DNA from 3 places in the Alishewanella sp. SMS8 genome. Region 2 is predicted to be linked to each of the others. Evidence: predicted binding sites of a transcription regulator. Region 2 holds the regulator's gene; each other region holds the start of a gene.
The links. Region 2 encodes FNR, which switches genes on or off when oxygen is low (the NO sensors DNR and NnrR bind a similar motif). Its sites were predicted from a motif close to TTGATCTAGATCAA; they were not measured.

Region 1 (4,377 bases), 370 kb from region 2:
TTAGATATGAATGGCTTACCTGAAAGCTCGGTCTATACCCTGCTAAGCCATATTTTACTGACCACCTTTACCGCTTTGCTGCTACCCTGGTTATGCTTTTTGAAACTAGAACGCAAGCTCACCCTAAAGTCGCAACGTGATGGCCTAACTAAACTGGCTAATCGCGAGCATTTTTTCAATCTGGTTGAACGTTATTGGCAACAACAGCGCCCTCTGCCTGCCGTTTTAATGATGATCGATATCGATTTCTTTAAAAAAATTAACGATAAATTTGGTCATGCGGTAGGCGATAGCGCAATTAAAGCCGTGGCACAGTTGTTATCTAAACAATTGCGTTGTAACGATATTATTGGCCGCATTGGCGGTGAAGAATATGCTGCACTGCTTATCGATTTAGATGAGGCCACCGCACTCAAAATTAGCCAACGACTCTGTGAACAAGTTGAAAAACAACTGCAATTTGTGGCTGATGCCAAGGTCGAACTGACCATCAGTATCGGTTTAGTGTATGTAGATACCTCACAACACGACTATGTGAGTGCGCTAAAAGCCGCAGATGAAGCGCTTTACAGCAGCAAGCGTGCTGGCAGAAATACCGTAACCCTCGGCGCAGTTGGGCTTTGACATCAAGAATTTTAGAATGGGTTAATGGCAAAACCTTGCTGTTGCAATAGCACGTGAGCCGTCATCGCAGAAAGCGCCATATTCACACCGGGTAGCAAGTCAGCATTACTGATGCCATAAGCAGCAGCACTTTGTCCACAAAGGTAAAATTTGACTCCCTTTTCCTGTAGTTGTGCGATAGCAGTGGCGCTGCTATTTTTTAGTCCATCTTTATTGGCGGCATAAAATTTTGGGTTCGTCATCTCTAAAGAGGCACTGCCATGCACTACCACGGCCAGCTGAATATTTTCTAAAGGCACACCCGCTGCAACATGCATATTGATAAATCGAGCCGCACTTTCTATAGACCGATTTAGCTTGCCTGGTTCTGCCGCTTTAGCGACGTCGAAAGCCAGCTTAAATACCGTATTGGCGGGCAACGGCTCAGTTTGTTGCACAGGTGCTGTCGGCCCGAAATCGTTAAACACGGGGCCGGTTTTAAAATTGTCCAGCTGCGCAGCTAAGGCATTTTCAGTGCAAAGCAATAAGGGTATTAATAAAAGAAAACGGTGTATTTGCATGGGAGTGTCCAACGATTGTTTATAAAGACTATACCTAGCACCCGCGTAATCAACAAGCCTAAAGAACATCAGTTTAAGCCGTTGAGCGCCCAACATTGAGCTATGAGTCAAACGAAAAAACCGCTTTCAATGCGTTAGCCAATACTTGCCGGAACCGTCTGCATCTAAAGTTCTATTGGCCCGGCGGTTAACTATTGAACGGTTTTTTTAAAATCAACATTTAAAGCCTGCCCCTGTGGTTTCAAACAACGCTGTGACCGAGATCAATAAACCTTATTTAATTTACGCCTATACTTATCAGGGAAAGACAATAATTAATCGCATAAGGAAATAATATGACGCTTGAAAAACATAGCTTTCTCAGTGAGTTTCCTGATCATCACCATACTATTCGCCATTTAAAGATGCACGACCGGCACTTTGCCAAGTTATTTGATGAATACAACGACTTAGATCACGAAGTATTTAGTATTGAATCTGCCGGTATCCCTACTACGGATGACAATTTAGAGCAGAAAAAAATGCGCCGTGTTCAGCTTAAAGACTCGCTGCTTGCCATGGTAAAAAAAGAAGAAGCCGCGCAATAACACCAAGCCAAATAATCTTATTAACCACAGCTACGCTTAACAAAAAAGCGTCACTGTGGTTTTGCAGTTTTCGGCATCGCTAGCCGTTTACGCGGCGGCTAATTGGCTTTAGCGATATGGATAGGCGCTGCCCCAAAGGTTTGTTTAAACACCCGGCTAAAGTGGCTTGGGTTATTAAAGCCTAACTGATAACACACTTGGCTTATCCGCTCGCCAGTTTGCAGTAACCGATAAGCCTGTTGTAAGCGCAATTGCTGCTGCCACTGCGCTGGGGTTACCCCAAAAGCTAATTTAAACTGCTGATAAAATTTACTGCGGCTCATGCAGGCAATTTTGCATAACGTTTCAATTTGAATATCTTCGCTCAGGTGTTGCTCAATATAGTTCAGCACATTACCCAGCGGTGTTGTTTGGTTGTTTTGCTTACAACTGGCCAACAGTAATTCGCGACTTTGCTGCTGCAATAAACGGGTAATTAACTCGTTTAACGACAATTCAATTAAATAGTCTCGGTGCTGCTCGTTTTCACTGAACAGCGTGATCATTTTTTGCAGTAACTGCTGCGTTTGCGAATTATGCTGGCCGTGTACCAGTTTCGGCACATAATGAAAAAAATCGCTATGGCTAATTTCTTGTTTGAAATTCAACGCATCGGCCACCTTACGAATTTTATCGGTACTGATTTCAATGGCAAGGCAGGTAGTGGGTTGTTGCAGTGATGCCTCTGGAAAGTCGATAAGTACCTTTTGCCCAGGCGCCAGCACAAAAGATTGATGCGGTAAAAACGCGCTGTGGTACTGGCAATCGGCGACATGCATCACTTTTTTGCCCGTTAGCATACCGCAAAATAATAACTCGCTAGAGTGTAACGCCACCTGCTGCGCATCTTGATAGGTGTCATAAATACTGAGTTCAGCATGCTCACCGGCAAAGCTCACTTTGTTTTCAACAAGCACATTAATGCGTTGGCGTTTTTGGGTGAGTACCGATGTTGTCATAGTCTCCCTCAGTTTGGACAAATAGACAAAAAGTCTGGACTAGCAAGCAAGCGTGCTGAATACACCTGAGCTAATGTGAACTTATGGCGGCTAAAAAACAATAACTTCCCGCCAGATTTAGTTAATTAATTACTAAACTATTTAGACAAAGGATAGACTATGATTTATGCAAATCCAGGTACAGCGGGTGCCTTAGTTAACTTTAAAGCGCAATATGGTAACTATATTGGTGGTGAATGGGTCGCCCCCATTAAAGGCCAGTATTTTGATAACAAAAGCCCGGTAAACGGCAAGGTGTTTTGCCAGATCCCACGTTCGAGTAAAGAAGATATCGAATTAGCGCTCGACAAGGCGCATCTCGCTAAAGCCGCCTGGGGCACTACCTCTGTAGCGGCACGCAGTAACATTTTACTGAAGATTGCTGATCGTATGGAGCAAAACCTAGAGATGTTAGCCGTCGCGGAATCTTGGGATAACGGCAAAGCCATTCGTGAAACCCTGGCCGCCGATATACCACTGGCAATTGATCACTTTCGTTATTTTGCTGGGTGTATACGCGCCCAAGAAGGCAGTATTGGCGAGATTGACGAAACCACTGTTGCCTACCATTTTCATGAACCACTGGGCGTGGTTGGTCAAATTATTCCGTGGAACTTCCCGATTTTAATGGCCGCATGGAAACTTGGGCCAGCACTGGCGGCCGGTAACTGTGTGGTATTAAAACCTGCCGAACAAACGCCCGCCTCTATTTTAGTGTTAATGGAATTAATCGGCGACTTACTGCCAGCCGGGGTGCTGAATGTGGTCAATGGCTTTGGCAAAGAAGCCGGAGAAGCCCTCGCAACCAGCAGCCGTATTGCCAAAATTGCGTTTACCGGCTCTACGCCTGTTGGCTCGCACATTTTAAAGTGTGCAGCAGAAAATATTATTCCGTCTACCGTTGAGCTTGGCGGTAAATCGCCAAATATCTTTTTTAACGATGTGATGGATAAAGACGATTCATTTCTTAGCAAAGCGATTGAAGGTGCGGTGTTGGCCTACTTTAACCAAGGTGAAGTCTGTACTTGCCCGTCACGGCTGTTTATTCAGGAAGGCATTTACGAGCAATTTATTGCGCGCATTTTAGAGCGCACACTACAAATTAAGCGCGGCAACCCACTGGATAGCGAAACCATGGTCGGCGCACAAGCATCCCAAGCGCAGTTTGATAAAATTTTAAGTTACATTGAAATCGGCAAACAAGAAGGCGCGCAGGTGCTGACCGGCGGTCAGGTTGAACAGCTAAGTGACGACTTAAACGGCGGCTATTATATTCAGCCCACCATCTTAAAAGGCACTAACGATATGCGGGTATTCCAGGAAGAAATTTTTGGCCCAGTGATTTCGATGTCGACCTTTAAAGATGAAGCCGAAGCCCTTCAGCTGGCTAACAGTTCAGAATTTGGCTTAGGCGCTGGGGTTTGGACGCGCAATATGAATCGCACCTATCACTTTGGTCGTAAAATTGAAGCCGGTCGGGTGTGGACGAACTGCTACCATATGTATCCGGCACACGCGGCCTTTGGTGGCTATAAGAAATCCGGTATTGGCCGAGAAACCCACAAACTG
Region 2 (4,377 bases):
AAACGGGCGATATCATCTTAGTTAAAGCCGGTGAAACCCTGCCCGCCGATGGCATAGTAAAAGACGGGCAAAGCTCAGTTGATGAGTCGATGTTAACCGGTGAATATCGCGCGATCAGTAAAACAATTGGCGATACAGTATTGGCCGGTAGCGTTAATCACGATGGTTTATTACAGGTTCAAGTAAGCCGAGTTTTAGCCCATTCGCGCTTGGGTCAAATCATTCAATTACAACAACTGACGCTGAGCCAAAAACCGAAACTAGTCGAAAAAACCGACCAATTAGCCAAGTATTTTGTCGAGCGTTTATTGGTGATCGCCCTGCTCACTTTCTTACTTTGGTATTTCTGGTGGGATCCTAGCCGCGCATTTTGGGTCACCCTATCGGTGTTAGTTGCCACCTGCCCTTGCGCCCTTAGCTTAGCGACCCCCACGGCGATAACCTGTGCCTTGGCCAGATTAAATCGACAAGGCGTGCTGATTAAAAATGCTCAAGTGCTTGAGGTTTTACCCAACATTAGCCATATCGTGGTAGATAAAACCGGCACCTTAACTGAAGGTAAATTTAGCTTACAACAGGTGCACAGGGTCAACCCTACCCTAGCTGAAACCGATTTACTTAACTTAGTGGCCAATTTAGAACAATATTCTGAGCATCCGATTGCCCGGGCCTTTGCGCCGTATTTAACGCAGCCCCTAACATTAAACGACGTACAGGTAGCCATTGGCGCCGGTATTCGTGCTCGTTGGCAAGGCCAGCAACTCAAAGTGGGCAGCGCACAATTTTGTGGCGTACCAGCAGAGCCAGAATGGCAGGTGTATTTTACTCTTGATAACCAACTGCAAGCTAAGTTAAAACTTGTAGATAAATTACGCGAAGAAGCGACGGCGTTAATTCAGCAACTTCAGCAGCAAGGCTATAAACTGGGGATGTTAACCGGTGATCACTCGGTACAAGCAGAACAATTAACCGCAGCATTAAAACTCGACTTTATGCACAAAGGCTGCAGCCCTGAAGATAAAGTCACCGAGATCCAACAATTAATCGCAACAGGTGCCAAAGTGCTGATGCTGGGTGACGGTATTAACGATAGTCCGAGCTTTAACGCTGCGCATATTTCAGTTGCGGTGCAATCTGGCACCGATTTATCGAAAAACCAAGCAGATGTGGTATTTTTAAAAGCCGATTTACGCTTATTACAAAACCTTCTTCAAGGTGGCAAACAAACCTCCCGGGTGATCAAGCAGAACCTTGGCTGGTCAGTGGGCTACAATCTGGTTATTATCCCTTTAGCCGTTGCGGGTTTTGTTTCCCCTTACATTGCCGTGATTGGCATGTCGTTTAGCTCGCTGTTAGTGGTATCCAATTCATTGAGGTTACTGAAAAAATGAGCATTATCTATGTACTGATCCCGATTGCCATCCTGTTTGTGGCTATTGGCATCGGTATCTTCTTTTGGGCGGTGCGCTCAAAGCAATTTGAAGATTTAGAAAAAGAAGGCTTAAGTATCTTGTTCGACGAAGATAAGCCCAAAGTGATACCACCGAACAAGCCTGATGAACATTGATTATGTCGCGGCGCTGCTGATTGGTTTTTTAGGCAGCAGCCATTGTTTAGTCATGTGCGGTGGTATTGTTGCCGCCTTGCAATTTGCCATGCCGGCCCAAAGTGCTTGGCAAAAGTTTCGCTTACAATTGTTGTTAAGCCTTGGCCGCTTGATTACCTATACCTGCTTTGGTGGCTTGGTCGGTTATTTTGGTGCGACCGCCATGGGCATTACCGGAGCCACTTTTATTGGGTTGCGTTTATTGGCCGGCTTATTATTACTGGCAATGGCGCTGTATATTGCCCGGCTTTGGTTTGGTTTAACGCGTTTAGAGCGCGCAGGGCAAGGTTTGTGGCGCTTTATCCAACCTTATACGAAGCGCTTATTACCGCTTGATAGCAGTGTTAAAGCCCTAAGCTATGGCATGTTATGGGGCTTTTTGCCTTGTGGTTTGGTTTATTCAACCCTTAGTTGGAGTTTAGCCAGCGGCAGTGCCAGTAGCGGTGCACTGATCATGTTACTTTTTGGCGTCGGCACCTTACCTGCGTTACTGGTATTTGGCTCCGCGGCTAATAGCCTAGTCAAACTAAAAAACCAACTATGGTTTCGTTACAGTGCGGCATTACTGTTAGCGGTTTATGGTTTTTACACGATATGGCTTGCTTTGCATAGACTAGTTTTTTAAGCTGTTACCCTATTAAGGGTAAAAGGGTGTGTGTGATGCAACGTTCAGCTATAAATTGTCAGGATTGCGGTTTTAGTCAGCTGTGTTTACCGTTTTCGCTCAGTGAGCAAGAAATGAGCAAACTTGATGATATCATTCAGCGAAAGCGCCCTTTGCACAAAGGCGATATGTTGTTTGAAAGCGGTAACGAGCTTAAATCGCTATATGCCATCCGCACGGGCTCTTTTAAAACCTTCACGCTCACCTCACAAGGTGAGCAGCAAATCACCGGCTTTCATTTACCTGGCGATGTCATTGGTTTTGACGCCATCAATACTGAAAAACATGCCAGCTATGCTGAAGCCTTAGAAACCGGTATGATTTGTGAAATACCCTATCAAAACCTTGAAAATCTGTTAAGTCAATTACCTAAACTACGCCAGCAAATGATGCGTTTAATGAGCCAAGATATTCAATCTGATCAACAAATGATGTTGCTGTTAAATCGTAAAACCGCAGAGCAAAAATTGGCAACTTTTTTAAATCATTTGGCTTCTCGTTATGGCAATCGTGGTTTTTCTGAAAAAGCCTTCCGGCTCAGTATGACCCGCAGCGACATTGGTAATTATTTGGGCTTGACCGTAGAAACCATCAGCCGTTTGCTGAGTAAAATGCACAAAGATGAAATCATTCAAGTTGATGGCAAGCTTATCACCATTTTGGATGCCCCCAGCTTAACCGCGCTTTCAGGCCAATGTTAACTCCCTTTAACTTGATATAGCACAAACATAAATCCCTATTAATCGCTTATCTTGGTCTACACTTAGATAAGCTGATTGACTTAAGAGGGAAGCTTTAATGTCTATTTACAATAATGTGTTAGTGGTTTTAGATCCGAGCGCTGATGAGCAAAAAGCGCTCGATAGAGCCATCGAACTTGCCCGCAAACAAGGCTGTCAACTGACCGCTTTTCTTAGTGTTTATGAATTCTCTTACGAGATGACCACCATGTTATCGGGTGACGAGCGCGAATCGATGAAACAGTCGGTGATTAAAGATCGCGAGCTTTGGGTCAAAACCTTTTTAGAACAACCCAGCGCCTTGGGTTTAAACATCAAAATGCACGTGGTTTGGCACAATCGCCCCTTTGAAGCCGTGGTGAAAACCGTCTTAGATAATGATTATGATCTGGTGATCAAAGGGACGCATGATCATGATGTTTTAAAATCGATGATTTTTACGCCGACCGATTGGCATATTTTGCGTAAATGTCCTTGCCCAGTATTGTTAGTTAAAGATCATGCATGGCCTGCTAAAGGCAATATCATTGCTGCCGTTAATGCGGGTAGTGAGCAAGAACATCACCTGTCATTAAATCAACGGGTGATCCACAAAGCACAACAAATGTCGCAATTACTCGATGCTAAGGTGCATTTAGTCAATGCCTATCCCGGCACCCCGGTGAATATCGCGATTGAGATCCCCGAGTTTAATCCACAAGAATACAATGACACCCTTCGCCGCCATCATAAAGATGCGATATTAAGTCTGGCCGAAAAACATCAAATTAGTAACGAGCAATGTCATGTGTTAGAAGGTATGCCCGAAGACGTGATCCCGAAACTGGCCAAAAAGCTGGATGCCGAAATGGTCATTATCGGCACTATTGGGCGTACGGGCTTATCCGCGGCGATCATTGGTAATACCGCTGAACATGTCATCGACCGCCTAGATTGCGATGTATTAGCCATGAAACCGGCTGACTTTATTTGTCCGCTTGAAAAAAGCTAATTATCAGACTTTGGTAAAGGCGCGAGGTTGGGTATAATGAGCGCCTTTTTTCTGGCGGGTAGTTACTGATGTCGCACGCAGCACAAGCAAAAGCTCAATACAATCTGAACAAATTACACAAAAGATTGCGCCGGGGTGTGGGTCAAGCCATTGCTGATTTCGGCATGATTGAAGAAGGTGATAAGATCATGGTCTGCCTTTCTGGCGGCAAAGACTCTTACACCATGCTCGATATCCTGATGAATTTACAGCAATCCGCGCCGGTAAATTTTAGCCTTATTGCCGTTAACCTCGATCAAAAACAACCTGGCTTCCCTGCTGAGGTATTACCTCAGTATTTAAACCAGCTGGGTATTGAATATCTGATTGTTACTGA
Region 3 (4,377 bases), on a different contig from region 2:
CACTTCGGTAGCGGCTAACACCGTGGCACTGCGCAACTCACCTTGCGCAACGATACCTTGGCCTTCACGAAATAAGTCCGGCAAAATGCCTTCAAACTCAACCGTGGCGATTTCACCTGAATCGTCGGTTAAATCAAAACGCACTTTTAAACTTTCAGCGTCACGTTGCACTGTGCCGGGCACCACCATGCCACCTAAACGCAGCCGTTGGCCGACATCGGGTTTAATTTTCCCTTCACCAAGGCCCTGAATAAGCTGACCTGGGGTATAGAACAAGTTAATGTTTTGCTGTAAGGCAAATAGCATCGCCCCCACGGCACCAGCAATCAAACTGATTACCAACAACATGGATAACAGGCGTTTCTTTCGTCTTGGTTGCATTAGCTTTGCTGCTCCTGATACTGCTTGATTCGTTGCTCTCTGGCCATTTTTGCGGCGAGGTGCTGCTTAAATTGACGTTGCTGGAAATAACTCCACCACAGCAAGCCCATCAACAACAAATACGTTAAGCCGAAAGATAACCAAACAAAAAAACTGTAACTAATGCCGTTACTGGCCATCGCTAAAAAATCACTGAAGCTAGCAAAGTAGAACGGAAAAACACCAAAAAGTTGCACCGGCAATTCGCTACTCAGTTGCCAAAACGTGTTCAATAAACTGCTCAATAACATGCTATCTCCTCGCTTATGCTTTGCTAACTAACTGTTTAACCCAAGGCCGATGCTGCTCATTTTCGAGGATCGCTGTACGTAAACGCACGCAGGTTAACGCCGCTAATAACAAACTAAACGCCAATAAACTGATTAACAAAGGCCAGAGCATGCTGGGATCGATGGACGGTTTAGCAAACTTAGTGATGGTCGCACCTTGATGCAGGGTGTTCCACCACTCTACCGAAAAATGGATGATGGGTAAGTTAATCACACCAACAACCGCCAATAAACTGGCCACTTTAGCGCCGGTTTGCCGCTCTGAAAAAGCCCCATGAAGCGCCATTACGCCAAAATATAAAAACAACAGAATAAGCTCAGAGGTTAAACGGGCATCCCATACCCACCACGCGCCCCACATGGGTTTACCCCAGGCCATACCGGTTAGCAAAGCAATGGCCGTGTACACCGCACCAATCGGCGCTATGGCTAATACTGCCCACTGGGCCGTTTTAATTTGCCACACCAAGGCAGTAAAGGCTGCGATGGCCATCGCCATATAAGCACCCATCGACATAATGGCCGACGGCACATGAATATGAATGATGCGATAACTGTCTCCTTGCTGATAATCAGTGGGGGTAAAGCCTAAGCCCCAAATATTACCCAACAACAAGGTAAACAAGGCACTACTCATTAACCACGGCGTTAACTTGCCACAAAAATGATATAGCGTTTCTGGTTTTGCTAACGGATCTAACCACTTAAACATATCAGCTCACATTTATCTTTAAAGCGCTGCACACGGCCATAGGCACCAACGCCAGCGAGAACAAAAACATTGCCAATAAGATGGCAATCTGCCCAGTAAAACCTAAACCAATACTGGCCGCTTCAATGGCGGCACTCGCAAAAATTAATAGCGGAATATATAAAGGCAGAATAACCAATGCCAGTAAGATCCCACCTTTATCCGCAGAGACCGTGATACCTGCCCCTAACACGCTGAGTAAGCTCAGCACAGGAGTGCCCAGTAATAACGTTAGCGCCATCGCTTCTAGGGCGGCCCCTTGCATATTCAGCAACAAAGCCACTAGCGGTGATAACAGTAATAACGGCAAACCGGTACTTAACCAATTCGCGGTAATTTTCGCCAGCACAAACGGCATTAATGCCTGCTGCGCCGCCACTAATTGCTCGATCACCCCATTGCGATAGTCGTCTTTAAACAGTCGCTCGGCCGCTAATAACACGCTTAATAGCGCGGCAATCCAAACTATCCCTGGTGCCATTATACGCAGCATATTCGGCTCTGGGCCAACCCCTAATGGAAACAGAGTTAGCACGATAATAAAAAACAACACAGGATTCAGCCAATCCGCTTTTTGCCGAGCCAGTAAACGTAATTCGCGCTGTAAAAAAATGCTAAATTTTACCATCGATAATGGATCTCTAACGCGCGCAAGGCATGATATTCAATACTGAGTGGTTGATGGGTCGTTAAGATTATCGCGCCGCCGCGCTGTAAATGCGCAATAAAATGTTGTTGTAAACTGACAATCGCGGATTGATCTAATGCCGTAAAAGGTTCGTCGAGGATCCAAATTTGCGCAGAGGTAGCCCAAAGCCGGGCTAAGGATACCCGACGCTGTTGGCCGGCAGACAGCATGCGACAAGGAATATCTTCTAAACCGGCTAAACCTAATTCTGCCAGTAACGTAAATTCGTCTTGAATATGCAGATCGCTAGCCGCTTGCCAAAATTGTAAATTTTCAATCGCCGTTAATTGCTCATGAATACCGCTTTGATGGCCGATAAAACATAAGTTGGCGGCGTAATCGCTTAACGCGGCAGGTAAGGGTTGAGCTAAATACTGCAGTTGGCCTTCATCGGGTTGCGCCAAGCCAGCTAGAATTCGCAGCAATGAGCTTTTACCGGCGCCATTTTTGCCTTTGATCTGCAAAAGTTCGCCCGGTTTTAAGTGTAACGACAGATGCTCAAACAGCACGCGATCTTGCTTTACGCAGCTTAAATCAGCAGCATCGAGCAAAATGGGGGCAGTAACAGCAAAGGTGGGTTGTGCTATATTCACAGTCCTCTAACTATCGACGACCAACAAAATTGGGCGCATAGTAGCATAATGCCGCCAGAATACGAATCAGAACCGCTTCGTAAGCTTGATTCAAATCAGCTATTTGCACAACTTGTCGGCAAGTGCCGCTTACAGTTCAATAATCACTGTTAACAAAAGCGGCTTTAACCAACAGAACCTTGAGAGCGTGATGTTACCCTTTAATTTTGGCCAGCTAAACACAAACACCAGCTTAAACCCACAAACGACAGTGAACAGTGGTGTGATTAAACTTGGCAGCGCCGTGCCGTATCCGGCAATGGTGGTCTCAAGCCATACCAATAACATCCCCAATGTGACGCAGCAATTATTACTGCAAAGCCAACAAGGCTTACAACGGCTTGCTTTATCTGCCCTACCACCGTTACCGCTGAATGTGCCGCTGCAACTGAGTTTTAATGCGACAACGGCCGACAAATTGAACGTACGCGTGATGCAGTGGCACGGTAACCCGCAAGCACAGCAATTAACAGCCGCACAAGCCAATTTGTTACTGCAACCTGAGCAGCTAAACCAATTGAGTGCACAATTAGCCAGTGGCAAACCGCTTAATCATTTGGCTGGCCAAGGGGTTAACCCGCACCTCGCCGCGCAATTAGCTACATTACAGTTGGTCAAGTTACCCAGTATCAGTAACGCTTCATCGGCGCAAAGCGCTTTGCAAAACAGCAGTAGCTATAACCTTTCGACAAATAACAACAACCAAGCGGCTAACACACTAACAGCCAATATGCCAAGCCAGAGAGCGGCGATGGCTAACCTGCAAAACGCAGCGGTATTTCAAACGCTAAGCCCCCAGCTACAGCTCGCTTTGCAGCAACCTGCCGTACAAATTTCTGTGTTTCAACAATTACAAACGGCAAGCCCGCTGTTGCAACTGAATAACCAAGTACTCAACCTTAGCCCGCCTGAGCGCCAGCAGCTAAAGCTGTTGCTACAACCTTTGGTTACTCAAGCCACACCCAACCATGCCACTGAGCGAGCGAGTTGGGTGTTACTCATACAACCGTTAAAAGATTTAGGCCAATTTCAACTGCCAGGCAGTGCACTGAACCGGCCACTGCAACTTAGCTTGTCTGATGGTAGCCAATTAACCTTGGGCAGCACGCAACCCCAGAACAAACCTGATGATGCATCACAAAAAAGTACGGCAACACACTTGGCAGCAACGGCAACAGCCCAAACGCAATTAAGCCAGCCCAGCGCGAAAATGTCTGCCGGCGGAAAGCTCAATACCCCGTTACCAGAGGAACCGATGAAAACCGCGATTGTTGATAAGATCCTCAGCCAGTTTGGCCAAAACAGCGAAAGCACGCCAAAACTGCAAGCAGGGCAACCCTATTTTGCTAAATTACAGTTAACTGGCCAAAATGCTCAATTTATTGTGCAAACAGCACAAGGCTTGCTGCAATTGCCACTGACGCTGGCAGCCAAACAACTCTCTGCCATTCCAAGCGATTTGCCCTTACAGTTAAGTTTTAAAGAAACCAAACCCGGCACAATAGAAATTCATATCAAGGTATTAAGCGGCTTACCAGAGAACATTCAGCTAACAGCGAAACAAGCACAATTACTGCAAAATCCCAAACAATTAGC

Region 1: the regulator FNR is predicted to act here: its motif matches at 1,438-1,451, upstream of ORJ01_RS02350 (YdcH family protein).
Region 3: the regulator FNR is predicted to act here: its motif matches at 2,828-2,841, upstream of ccmA (cytochrome c biogenesis heme-transporting ATPase CcmA).

What each region holds. Positions count from the first base shown of each region.
Region 1 covers NZ_JAPJEA010000001.1:531,411-535,787, forward strand. Annotated here, with positions in the region: gene ORJ01_RS02340 (diguanylate cyclase) at 1-624, shown strand, start outside; gene ORJ01_RS02345 (DsrE family protein) at 636-1,184, opposite strand; gene ORJ01_RS02350 (YdcH family protein) at 1,520-1,771, shown strand; gene ORJ01_RS02355 (AraC family transcriptional regulator) at 1,870-2,769, opposite strand; gene ORJ01_RS02360 (aldehyde dehydrogenase family protein) at 2,929-4,377, shown strand, end outside.
Region 2 covers NZ_JAPJEA010000001.1:164,148-168,524, forward strand. Annotated here, with positions in the region: gene ORJ01_RS00805 (heavy metal translocating P-type ATPase) at 1-1,391, shown strand, start outside; gene ccoS (cbb3-type cytochrome oxidase assembly protein CcoS) at 1,388-1,567, shown strand; gene ORJ01_RS00815 (sulfite exporter TauE/SafE family protein) at 1,557-2,231, shown strand; gene fnr (fumarate/nitrate reduction transcriptional regulator Fnr) at 2,267-2,971, shown strand; gene uspE (universal stress protein UspE) at 3,069-4,001, shown strand; gene ttcA (tRNA 2-thiocytidine(32) synthetase TtcA) at 4,070-4,377, shown strand, end outside.
Region 3 covers NZ_JAPJEA010000003.1:295,882-300,258, reverse strand. Annotated here, with positions in the region: gene ccmE (cytochrome c maturation protein CcmE) at 1-381, opposite strand, end outside; gene ccmD (heme exporter protein CcmD) at 381-671, opposite strand; gene ORJ01_RS11855 (heme ABC transporter permease) at 685-1,422, opposite strand; gene ccmB (heme exporter protein CcmB) at 1,424-2,089, opposite strand; gene ccmA (cytochrome c biogenesis heme-transporting ATPase CcmA) at 2,083-2,742, opposite strand; gene ORJ01_RS11840 (flagellar hook-length control protein FliK) at 2,933-4,377, shown strand, end outside.